One region of the Streptomyces sp. NPDC020807 genome, then DNA from elsewhere that is predicted to be linked to it. Evidence: riboswitches for the same ligand, from Rfam matches in the RefSeq annotation. Region 1 holds a riboswitch; each other region holds the start of a gene.
The links. A riboswitch is a leader RNA that binds a small molecule or an ion and turns the genes downstream of it on or off. The one in region 1 is predicted to bind thiamine pyrophosphate.
Positions count from the first base shown of each region.

Region 2: another riboswitch for thiamine pyrophosphate. It lies ahead of thiO (glycine oxidase ThiO); the one in region 1 lies ahead of AB0G79_RS19375 (thiamine ABC transporter substrate-binding protein).
Region 3: another riboswitch for thiamine pyrophosphate. It lies ahead of thiC (phosphomethylpyrimidine synthase ThiC); the one in region 1 lies ahead of AB0G79_RS19375 (thiamine ABC transporter substrate-binding protein).

Region 1 covers NZ_JBFADU010000012.1:98,530-101,779, forward strand. Annotated here, with positions in the region: gene AB0G79_RS19370 (iron ABC transporter permease) at 1-701, opposite strand, end outside; gene AB0G79_RS19375 (thiamine ABC transporter substrate-binding protein) at 751-1,845, opposite strand; TPP riboswitch at 1,945-2,054, opposite strand; gene rlmN (23S rRNA (adenine(2503)-C(2))-methyltransferase RlmN) at 2,084-3,190, opposite strand.
Region 2 covers NZ_JBFADU010000004.1:58,429-61,678, forward strand. Annotated here, with positions in the region: gene AB0G79_RS08100 (Rv2175c family DNA-binding protein) at 1-264, opposite strand, end outside; gene AB0G79_RS08105 (FAD-dependent oxidoreductase) at 320-1,558, opposite strand; TPP riboswitch at 1,641-1,753, shown strand; gene thiO (glycine oxidase ThiO) at 1,751-2,905, shown strand; gene thiS (sulfur carrier protein ThiS) at 2,902-3,126, shown strand; gene AB0G79_RS08120 (thiazole synthase) at 3,132-3,250, shown strand, end outside.
Region 3 covers NZ_JBFADU010000001.1:223,440-226,689, forward strand. Annotated here, with positions in the region: gene thiC (phosphomethylpyrimidine synthase ThiC) at 1-1,278, opposite strand, end outside; TPP riboswitch at 1,273-1,422, opposite strand; gene AB0G79_RS01095 (YibE/F family protein) at 1,494-2,849, shown strand; gene AB0G79_RS01100 (SsgA family sporulation/cell division regulator) at 2,866-3,250, opposite strand, start outside.

The DNA.
Region 1 (3,250 bases):
ACGAGGGTGAGGACGGCGGCCGTGCGCAGGTCGAGCAGCCGGGCGGTCTGCCGGTAGATCTCGGCCTCCAGGGTGGAGTACGCGTCCCCGCCGAGGATCTGGACGATGCCGAAGGAGGTGAAGGTGAAGAGGAAGACCATCAGGGCGGCCGCGGACACGGCCGGCCACAGCGCGGGCAGGGTCACGGTCCGCCAGGCCGTCCAGCGGGAGGCGCCGAGGACCCGGGCGGCCTCCTCCTGGCGCGGGTCGAGCTGCGACCAGAGGCCGCCGACGGTCCGGACGACGACCGCGTAGTTGAAGAAGACGTGGGCGAGGAGGATCGCCCACACGCTCGTGTCGAGGCGCAGCCCCCACAGCTCGTCGGTCAGCCCGTTCCGGCCGACGAGCGCGAGGAACGCCGTGCCGACGAGGACCGTCGGCAGCACGAAGGGGACGGTGACGACGGCCCGCAGCACGCCCTTGCCGGGGAAGTCGAAGCGCGCGAAGACGTACGCCCCCGGCAGCGCGACGAGCAGCGTCAGGGCCGTGGAGGCGAGCGCCTGCCAGACCGTGAAGCCGAGCACGTCCAGGATGTCGGGCCGGGTCAGGGTCTCCCCGATCCTGCCGAGGTCCCAGGAGCCGTCGGGCCTGAGGCCCCGGTCGACGATCGACACGACCGGCCAGGCGAAGAAGACGGCGAAGAACGCGACGGGCAGGGCCATCAGGCCCAGCCGCGCCGCGCTCCCCTTCACATCACGGATCACGTACGGGTCACTTCACGACGAGCGACGACCACTGCTGGATCCACGCGTCACGGTTGGCGGCGATCTTGTCCGGCGCCATGGTCTCCGGCTTGTCGACGACCACGCCGTGCTTCGTGAAGAGCTCCGGCAGCGCCGCGTCCTTCGCGACGGGGTTGACGAACATCTGGAGCGGCATGTCCTCCTGGAACTTCTTCGAGATCAGGAAGTCGATCAGCGCCTTGCCGCCCTCGGGGTTCTTCGCCCCGTTCAGCAGGCCCGCGAACTCGGTCTGCCGGAAGCAGGTGCCGGTGGAGACGCCGGTCGGCGCCACCTTCGGCTGCGGCTCGCCGTACAGCACCTCGACCGGCGGGCTGGAGGCGTAGGAGACGACGAGCGGCCGGTCGCCCTTGGCCTGCTTGCCGCCGGCCGAGCCGGAGAACTCCTGGTTGTAGGCGAGCTCCCAGCTGTCCACGGTCTTCACGCCGTTGGCCTTGAGCTTCTTCCAGTAGTCCTGCCAGCCCTCGTCGCCGTACTTCGCGGCCGTGCCGAGGAGGAAGCCGAGGCCCGGGGAGGACCGCTCGGGGTTCTCGACGACGAGCAGGTCCTTGTACGCCGGCTTCGCCAGGTCGTCGAAGGTCACCGGCGGCGCGAGCTTCTTGTCGGCGAAGTACTTCTTGTCGTAGTTGACGCAGATGTCACCGGAGTCGACCGGCGTGACCCGGTGCTCCTTGTCGAGCCGGTACGCCTCCGGGACCCGGTCCAGGCCCTTCGCCTCGTACGGGACGAAGATCCCGTTGTCGAGGGCGCGGGAGAGCAGGGTGTTGTCGACGCCGAAGAAGACGTCGCCCTGCGGGGAGCCCTTGGTCAGGATCTCCTTGTTGACGGCCTCGCCCGCGTCACCGGCCTTGAGGACCTTGACGGTGAAGCCGGTCTGCTTCGTGAAGTCCGCCAGGACCTCCTTGGAGGCGGCGAAGGAGTCGTGGGTCACGAGGGTGACGTTCTTCGGCGCCGGGGCGTCGCTCTTGCCGGCCGCCTCACGGGCGTCCTCGCTGCCGCACGCGGCGAGGGTGGTGACGCCGAGCGCCGCGACGAGCGCGACGACGGCGGCCTTCTTGATGCTCACCGGGATGGTGCTCACTGGAATGTCCTCCTGGGCATGACCAGGAAGAGACGCGGCCCTGCCCGCGACCGGCGGGACCGGACGCGGGCAGGGCGCAACAGCTTGAGTAAACGACCGAACTTCCTACCCCGAATGACCGGGGCAAGGTTCAGAGGGTCTGCGGTCTACGGTTACCGCACTCTCAGCGCTGTGGCGCTCCCCTGTCGGAATATGAAGATGTGTGCGAGCACAGAGTACAAGCTCAGCGCTCGGCGGCCGCCAGCTGTCCACAGGCACCGTCGATCTCCTGACCTCGGGTGTCCCGCACCGTCACCGGCACGCCGTGGCGCGCGATGGCCTCGACGAAGGCCTTCTCGTCCTCGGGCCGGGAGGCCGTCCACTTCGAGCCGGGCGTCGGGTTCAGCGGGATCAGGTTGACGTGCACCCGCTTGCCCTTGAGGAGGCGGCCGAGGAGGTCGCCGCGCCAGGCCTGGTCGTTGATGTCGCGGATGAGCGCGTACTCGATGGAGATCCGGCGTCCGGACTTCTCCGCGTACTCCCAGGCGGCGTCGAGGACCTCGCGGACCTTCCAGCGCGTGTTGACGGGCACGAGGGTGTCGCGCAGCTCGTCGTCCGGGGCGTGCAGCGAGACGGCGAGGCGGCACTTGAAGCCCTCGTCGGCGAAACGCAGCATCGCCGGCACGAGACCGACGGTGGAGACCGTGATGCCGCGCTGGGAGAGGCCGAGGCCGTCGGGCTCGGGGTCGGTGAGGCGGCGGATGGCGCCGACGACCCGCTTGTAGTTGGCGAGCGGCTCGCCCATGCCCATGAAGACGATGTTCGACAGGCGGGCGGGACCGCCGGGGACCTCGCCGTCGCGCAGGGAGCGCATGCCGTCGACGATCTGGTGCACGATCTCGGCGGTCGACAGGTTCCGGTCGAGACCGGCCTGTCCGGTCGCGCAGAACGGGCAGTTCATGCCGCAGCCGGCCTGCGAGGAGATGCACATGGTCACCCGGTCCGGGTAGCGCATGAGCACCGACTCGACGAGCGTGCCGTCGTGCAGCCGCCACAGCGTCTTGCGGGTGGTGTCGTCGTCGCACGAGATGTGCCGCACGACGGACATGAGGTCGGGCAGCAGCTCCCCGGCAAGCTTCTCGCGCGAGGCGGCCGGGATGTCCGTCCACTCGGCGGGGTCGTGGGCGTACCGCGCGAAGTAGTGCGTGGACAGCTGCTTGGCGCGGAACGGCTTCTCGCCGATCGCGGCGACGGCTTCCTTGCGCTCGGCGGGCGAGAGGTCGGCGAGGTGCCGCGGCGGCTTCTTGGCTCCGCGGGGGGCGACGAAAGTGAGTTCTCCGGGCTTGGGCATGGTGCTACCAGTGTCGCAGAGATACGGGGAAGGGCTCGCCGTCCTGTGGACGACGAGCCC
Region 2 (3,250 bases), on a different contig from region 1:
CCACTCCAGCATCTCCTCGTCGGTGAAGCCGTCGTCCCGCAGGACGGTCAGCAGACCGACGAGGCCCTTGACGATCTTGTCGCCCTGGATGAAGGCGGCGGGAACCTGCAGGGACCTGTTCTCTCCGCGGCGCACCGCGATGAGCTGGCCGTCCTTGATCAGCTGCCGCACCTTCAGCACGTCGATGCCGAGTGCCTCCCCGATGTCGGGCACGTAGAGCCAGGCGGGGACGAGCGCATCGATCTTCACGTCAATCTCGGTCACAGGACAAGCCTGCCATCCCGGACCGACAGTCGGTACTCGGGCCCTCCGGCCGGGTCTACGCGACGGCCGACTTCAGCGGAACGGCCGGGTCCGCGGCGCGCTCGCGGTCGACCGGGGTGCCCGCCTCGACGAGCTTGCGGCCCTGGGCGAGGTCGCGGGGCCGCCCGACGGCGAGCAGCGCGACCGGGACCCCGTCACGCAGCCAGAGGACCGACCAGCTCTCGCCGGCCGGGTCGCCGCGCCACAGGAGTTCGTCGGCGTCGGCGTGGTGGCCCGCGTACTGGACGAAGCGGCCGAACTGCTCGGACCAGAAGTACGGCACCGGGTCGTACGGGTCCGGGTCGGCGCCGGTGACGTCGGCGGCGACGATGCCCGCCGCGACCGTACGGGGCCCCTGGAGCGCGTTGTCCCAGTGGTGGACGAGGAGCCGCTCGCCGTAGCGGGCGGAGGGGTAGGAGGCGCAGTCGCCGACCGCGTACACCCCGGGCAGGCTGGTGCGCAGCCGGTCGTCGGCGGTGACGGCGCCGCTCGGGTCGAGGGCGATGCCGGATCCGGCGAGCCAGCCGGTCGCGGGGCGGGCGCCGATGCCGACGACGACGGCGTCGGCGGGCAGCTCGCGGCCGTCGGCGAGGACGACCCGGCCGGGCGTGCCGGGGCGGATCGTCTCCACGCGCGCGTGGGTGAGGAGTTCGGCGCCGTTCTCCGCGTACCAGCCGGCCATGGGGCCGGTGACCTCGGCGGGAAGGGCCCCGGCCAGGGGGCGGTCGGCGGCCTCGACGACGGTGACCTCGCAGCCGGCCTCGCGCGCGGCGGTGGCGAACTCGGCGCCGATCCAGCCCGCGCCGACGACCACGACGGTGTGGCGGCGCTCCAGGACGGGAGCCAGGCGGGCGGCGTCGTCGAGGGTGCGCAGGAGGTGGACGCCGGGGACGCCGTCGGCGCCGGGCAGGTTGACCGGGTGGGCGCCGGTGGCGAGGACGAGGGCGCCGTACGGGACGGGTCCGGCCTCGGTGTCGATCTCGCGGTCGGCGGCGCGCAGTCCGAGGACGTCGAGGCCGAGGCGCAGCTCGACGCCGAGCTCCTCGAAGTCGACGTCGAAGGCGGAGTCCTCGGCCTTGCCGAGGAGGACCGCCTTGGAGAGCGGGGGCCGGTCGTAGGGCTGGTGGGGCTCGGCGCCGATGAGGGTCACGGGGCCGGTGAAGCCCTGTTCCCGCAGGGCGACGGCGGTCTGCACGCCCGCCATTCCGGCGCCGACGATCACGACGTGCCGCTGGGTCTGCTTCTGCTCGCTCACCCGTCCACCTTACGCATCTGACGGCCCGTCAGGTAGGGAGGGGCCTGTGACCCCTCGTCGACGCGGGCTAGTCTGGCGGGCGTAAAGCACTCGCGGGAGCCCGGACGCACCGGGCTGAGAGGGAGGCTGGCCGGCCTCCGACCGTACGAACCTGATCCGGGTCATGCCGGCGAAGGGAGGGGCTGGACGCCCATGCGTTCTTCCGATGTCCTCGTGGTCGGGGGCGGAATCATCGGCCTGGTCACGGCCTGGCGGGCCGCGCGGCGCGGCCTGCGCACCGCCGTGGCCGACCCGGACCCGGGCGGCGGCGCCGCGCGGGTCGCGGCCGGGATGCTCGCCGCCGTCACCGAACTCCACTACGGCGAGGAGACCCTCCTCGGTCTCAACCTCGCCTCCGCGGAGCGCTATCCGTCGTTCGTCGCCGAACTGGAGGAGGCGACCGGTCACGACACCGGCTACCGGGCCTGCGGCACCCTCGCCGTCGCCCTCGACGCCGACGACCGCGCCCACCTGCGCGAACTCCACGCCCTCCAGACCCGGTGCGGCCTCACGTCGGAATGGCTCAGCGGCCGCGACTGCCGCCGCCTCGAACCCATGCTCGCGCCCGGCGTGCGCGGCGGGCTCCGGGTCGACGGCGACCACCAGGTGGACCCGCGCCGGCTCGCCGACGCGCTCCTCCTCGCCTGCGAGCGGGCCGGGGTGGTCTTCCACCGCGCCCACGCGGAGCGCCTGACGGTCGTACGGGACCGGGCCGCCGGAGCCGTACTCACCGGCGGCGAGGAACTGACGGCCGACCAGGTCGTCCTCGCGGCCGGCAGCCTGAGCGGGCGGCTCGCGGGCGTCCCGGAGGAGGCCCTTCCGCCGGTCCGCCCGGTGAAGGGCCAGGTCCTGCGGCTGCGGGTCCCCGCCCCGTACGCCCCCTTCCTCTCCCGGACCGTCCGCGCGGTCGTCCGCGGCAGCCACGTCTACCTCGTGCCGCGCGCCAACGGCGAGCTCGTCGTCGGCGCCACCAGCGAGGAGCTCGGCTGGGACACGACGGTGACGGCGGGCGGCGTGTACGAGCTCCTCCGCGACGCGCACGAACTCGTCCCCGGCCTCACCGAGCTCCCGCTCACCGAGACCCGCGCCGGACTGCGCCCCGCGTCCCCCGACAACGCGCCGCTGCTCGGCCCCACCGCCCTCCCCGGCCTCCACCTGGCCACCGGGCACTACCGCAACGGGGTGCTGCTCACCCCCGTCACCGGCGACGTCATGGCGGAGGTGCTCACGACGGGCACCCTCCCGCCGGAGGCGCGCCCCTTCACCCCCCGCCGATTCGCCCCCGCACGCCAGGAGCAGCCCGCATGACCGAGCACGTGAAGGTCTCCGTGAACGTCTCCGTGAACGGAGAGCCGAGGAACCTCCCCCCGGCGACCACGCTGGACACCCTCGTCACCGCCCTCACCACGGCCCGCTCCGGCGTGGCGGCGGCGCTCAACGAGACGGTCGTGCCGCGCGGGGAATGGGCGACGACGGTCCTCGGCGAGGGCGACCGGGTGGAAGTCCTGACCGCGGTCCAGGGAGGCTGAGCGCCATGTCCGACGACACCTTCCGCCTCGGCGGCGCGGACTTCGCCTCCCGCCTGATCATGGGCACGGGCGGCGCGCCCAGCCTCGACACCCTGGAACGCTCCCTCGTCGCCAGCGGTACGGA
Region 3 (3,250 bases), on a different contig from region 1:
GGTCAGCGGGCCGAGCGTGTAGAACGGGGCCTCCTCGCAGATCTCCTGCTGGAGGTCGATGTTCTCCTTGATCTTGTGCATCGGGACGTGGCCCGGGCCCTCGATCATCGTCTGCACGTTGTGCCGCTTGGCGATCGTGTTCAGCTCGCCGAGCGTCTTCAGCTCCGCGAACTGCGCCTCGTCGTTGGCGTCCGCGATCGAGCCGGGGCGCAGGCCGTCGCCGAGCGAGTACGTGACGTCGTACGCCGCGAGGATCTCGCAGAGTTCCTCGAAGTTCGTGTAGAGGAAGTTCTCCTTGTGGTGCGCGAGGCACCAGGCGGCCATGATCGAGCCGCCGCGCGAGACGATGCCCGTCTTGCGGCGCGCGGTGAGGGGCACGTACGGCAGGAGCACGCCGGCGTGGACCGTCATGTAGTCGACGCCCTGCTCGGCCTGCTCGATGACCGTGTCCTTGTAGATCTCCCAGGTCAGGTCCTCGGCCTTGCCGTCGACCTTCTCCAGCGCCTGGTAGAGCGGCACGGTGCCGATCGGCACGGGGGAGTTGCGCAGCACCCACTCGCGGGTGGTGTGGATGTTGCGGCCGGTGGACAGGTCCATGACCGTGTCGGCGCCCCACTTCGTCGCCCAGGTCATCTTCTCCACCTCCTCCTCGATGGAGGAGGTGACGGCCGAGTTGCCGATGTTGGCGTTGACCTTCACCAGGAACCGCTTGCCGATGATCATCGGCTCGATCTCCGGGTGGTTGACGTTCGCGGGGAGCACCGCGCGACCCGCGGCGATCTCCTCCCGCACGACCTCGGGGGAGACGTTCTCGCGGATCGCGACGTACTCCATCTCCGGGGTGATCTCGCCCCGGCGGGCGTACGCGAGCTGGGTCACCGCCTGGCCGTCGCGGCCGCGGCGCGGCAGGCGCGGGCGGCCGGGGAAGACGGCGTCGAGGTTCTTGAGCCCGCCGCCGCGCGGCGAGGTGTGCTTGATGCCGTCGTCCTCGGGGCGGACGGGGCGGCCGGCGTACTCCTCGGTGTCGCCGCGCGCGATGATCCAGTTCTCGCGCAGCGGCGCGAGGCCCCGCCGCACGTCGGTGTCGACGGTGGGGTCGGTGTACGGGCCGGACGTGTCGTACAGCGTCACGTCCTTGCCGTTGGTGAGGTGCACCTGACGGACCGGCACCCGGATGTCGGGGCGGGAACCCTCGACGTACCCCTTGTGCCAGCCCGGCGTGCGCTCCTGCGGGCTGTTCTGGTCGGAGGCAGGCGTGCGTGCATCCTGAATGGTCATGAGACCGAATCTCCCTACGCCGGCATTACCCGGTAACAGGTTCGGCGGTCGGCGCAGCCTCCTCCCGTTCGACGTACTTCAGTACGCGCGTACGGTGATCAGCGCCCTCTCAGCCCGGTGCTCCGAGCTCCCGCGTGTGCAAAGGTGTCACCACGCTAGCGCCATCCCTGGCGTGCTGAACAGTGGGCCCTCGCCGTTCTTGCGATGATCGGTCGGTGACTTCCCCCCAGCAGACACCCGAGCCGCACGGCCACGATCATGCCCCCGGCACCTCGCACGGTCATGGTCACAGCCACAGCCACGGCCCCGCCGCCCCCGTCTCCCGGCATCTGCGCAAGGTCATCGCCGCGGTCCTGATCCCCTTCGCCACCGCCGTGGTGGTCGGTCTCGTGGTCCTGTGGCCAGGCGGCACCCCGGCGCACGAGCGCACGGGGGTCGGCTTCGACAGGCAGACCGAGCAGGGCACGGTCGTCTCCGTCGAGCAGGTCGACTGCAAAGACGTGAACGCCGCCCAGGTACCGCCCACCGGCGACACCTCGACCGCGCAGGGCCGCGAGGCGGTCAACGCGCAGCAGGGGCAGTGCGAGAAGGCGACGATCGAGGTCACCAGCGGCCCGGACAAGGGGCGTACGTTCACCGAGATCGTGCAGCCCGACGCGCCGCGCCAACTGGAAGAGGGTCAGGGCGTGGTGGTGGCGTACGCCCCCGACGCACCGCACGACCTCCAGTACTCGGTGACGGACGCGAACCGGAAGCTGCCGATGGCCCTGCTCGCGGGGATCTTCGCGCTGGCGGTGGTGGTCGTCGGGCGAATGCGGGGCGTCATGGCGCTCGTCGCCCTCGTGGTGAGCTTCCTGATCCTGACCTTCTTCATCCTGCCGGCGATCCTGGACGGATCGAACCCGCTGGTCGTGGCCGTGGTCGGATCGAGCGCGATCATGCTGATCGCTCTCTACATGTGCCACGGGCTCTCGGCCCGCACCTCGGTCGCCGTACTCGGCACGCTGGTCTCGCTGCTGCTGATCGGGCTGCTCGGCTCGATCTTCATCGGCTGGGCCTCGCTCAGCGGCAACACCGATGACAACACCGGCCTGATCCACGGCCTCTACCCGGACATCGACATGTCCGGCCTGCTGCTCGCCAGCGTGATCATCGGCTCGCTGGGCGTCCTGGACGACGTGACCGTCACGCAGACCTCGGCGGTGTGGGAGCTGCACCAGGCCGATCCCCGCATGGGCCCGCGCGGTCTGTACCGGGCCGGGATCCGGATCGGCCGCGACCACATCGCCTCGGTGGTGAACACCCTGGTCCTCGCCTACGCGGGTGCCGCCCTGCCGCTCCTGCTGCTCTTCTCGATCGCGCAGAGCAGCATGGGCACGGTGGCCAACAGCGAGCTGGTCGCGGTGGAGATCGTCCGAACGCTGGTCGGTTCGATCGGACTCGTCGCCTCGGTGCCGGTCACCACCGCCCTCGCGGCCCTGGTGGTCTCCGCCGACCGGCCGGGGCCCGATGGCGAGGGGAACTCCCGGGCGGCAGCGGTACGGGGCGGCCGGCGGCGGCGCGCGAAGTAGGGACTTTCGGCAGGGGTCAGCCCGCGTTCTCCTCTGCCAGAATCCGGCCGAGTGCGGCTTCGAGGTTGTCCTCGAAGTCGCCGAGTGTCCTTTCCTGACCGAGCGGGACCAGCTTGTCCGTCCGGTCCAGGAACGCGACCAGCGGCGGCGCGCTGGCGCGGAAGAGGGCACGGTCGGCGCCGACCTGGAGGCGGATGGAGACGTCCGAGAGCCCCTCCGGGTCCGTCGGCGCGATGTGCACGTCGCCGTCGCCGCTCGGGCGGTTGATTCCGTCGAGCAGCAGTTCACGACCGAACGCCCAGGTCACGGGCGCGTCTCCGGGAAGGTGGAACGTCATCCGTACCGCGTAAGGATCCCGGGCCTCGTATCGCAGCTCGACCGGGATCTTGAAGCAGAGCTCC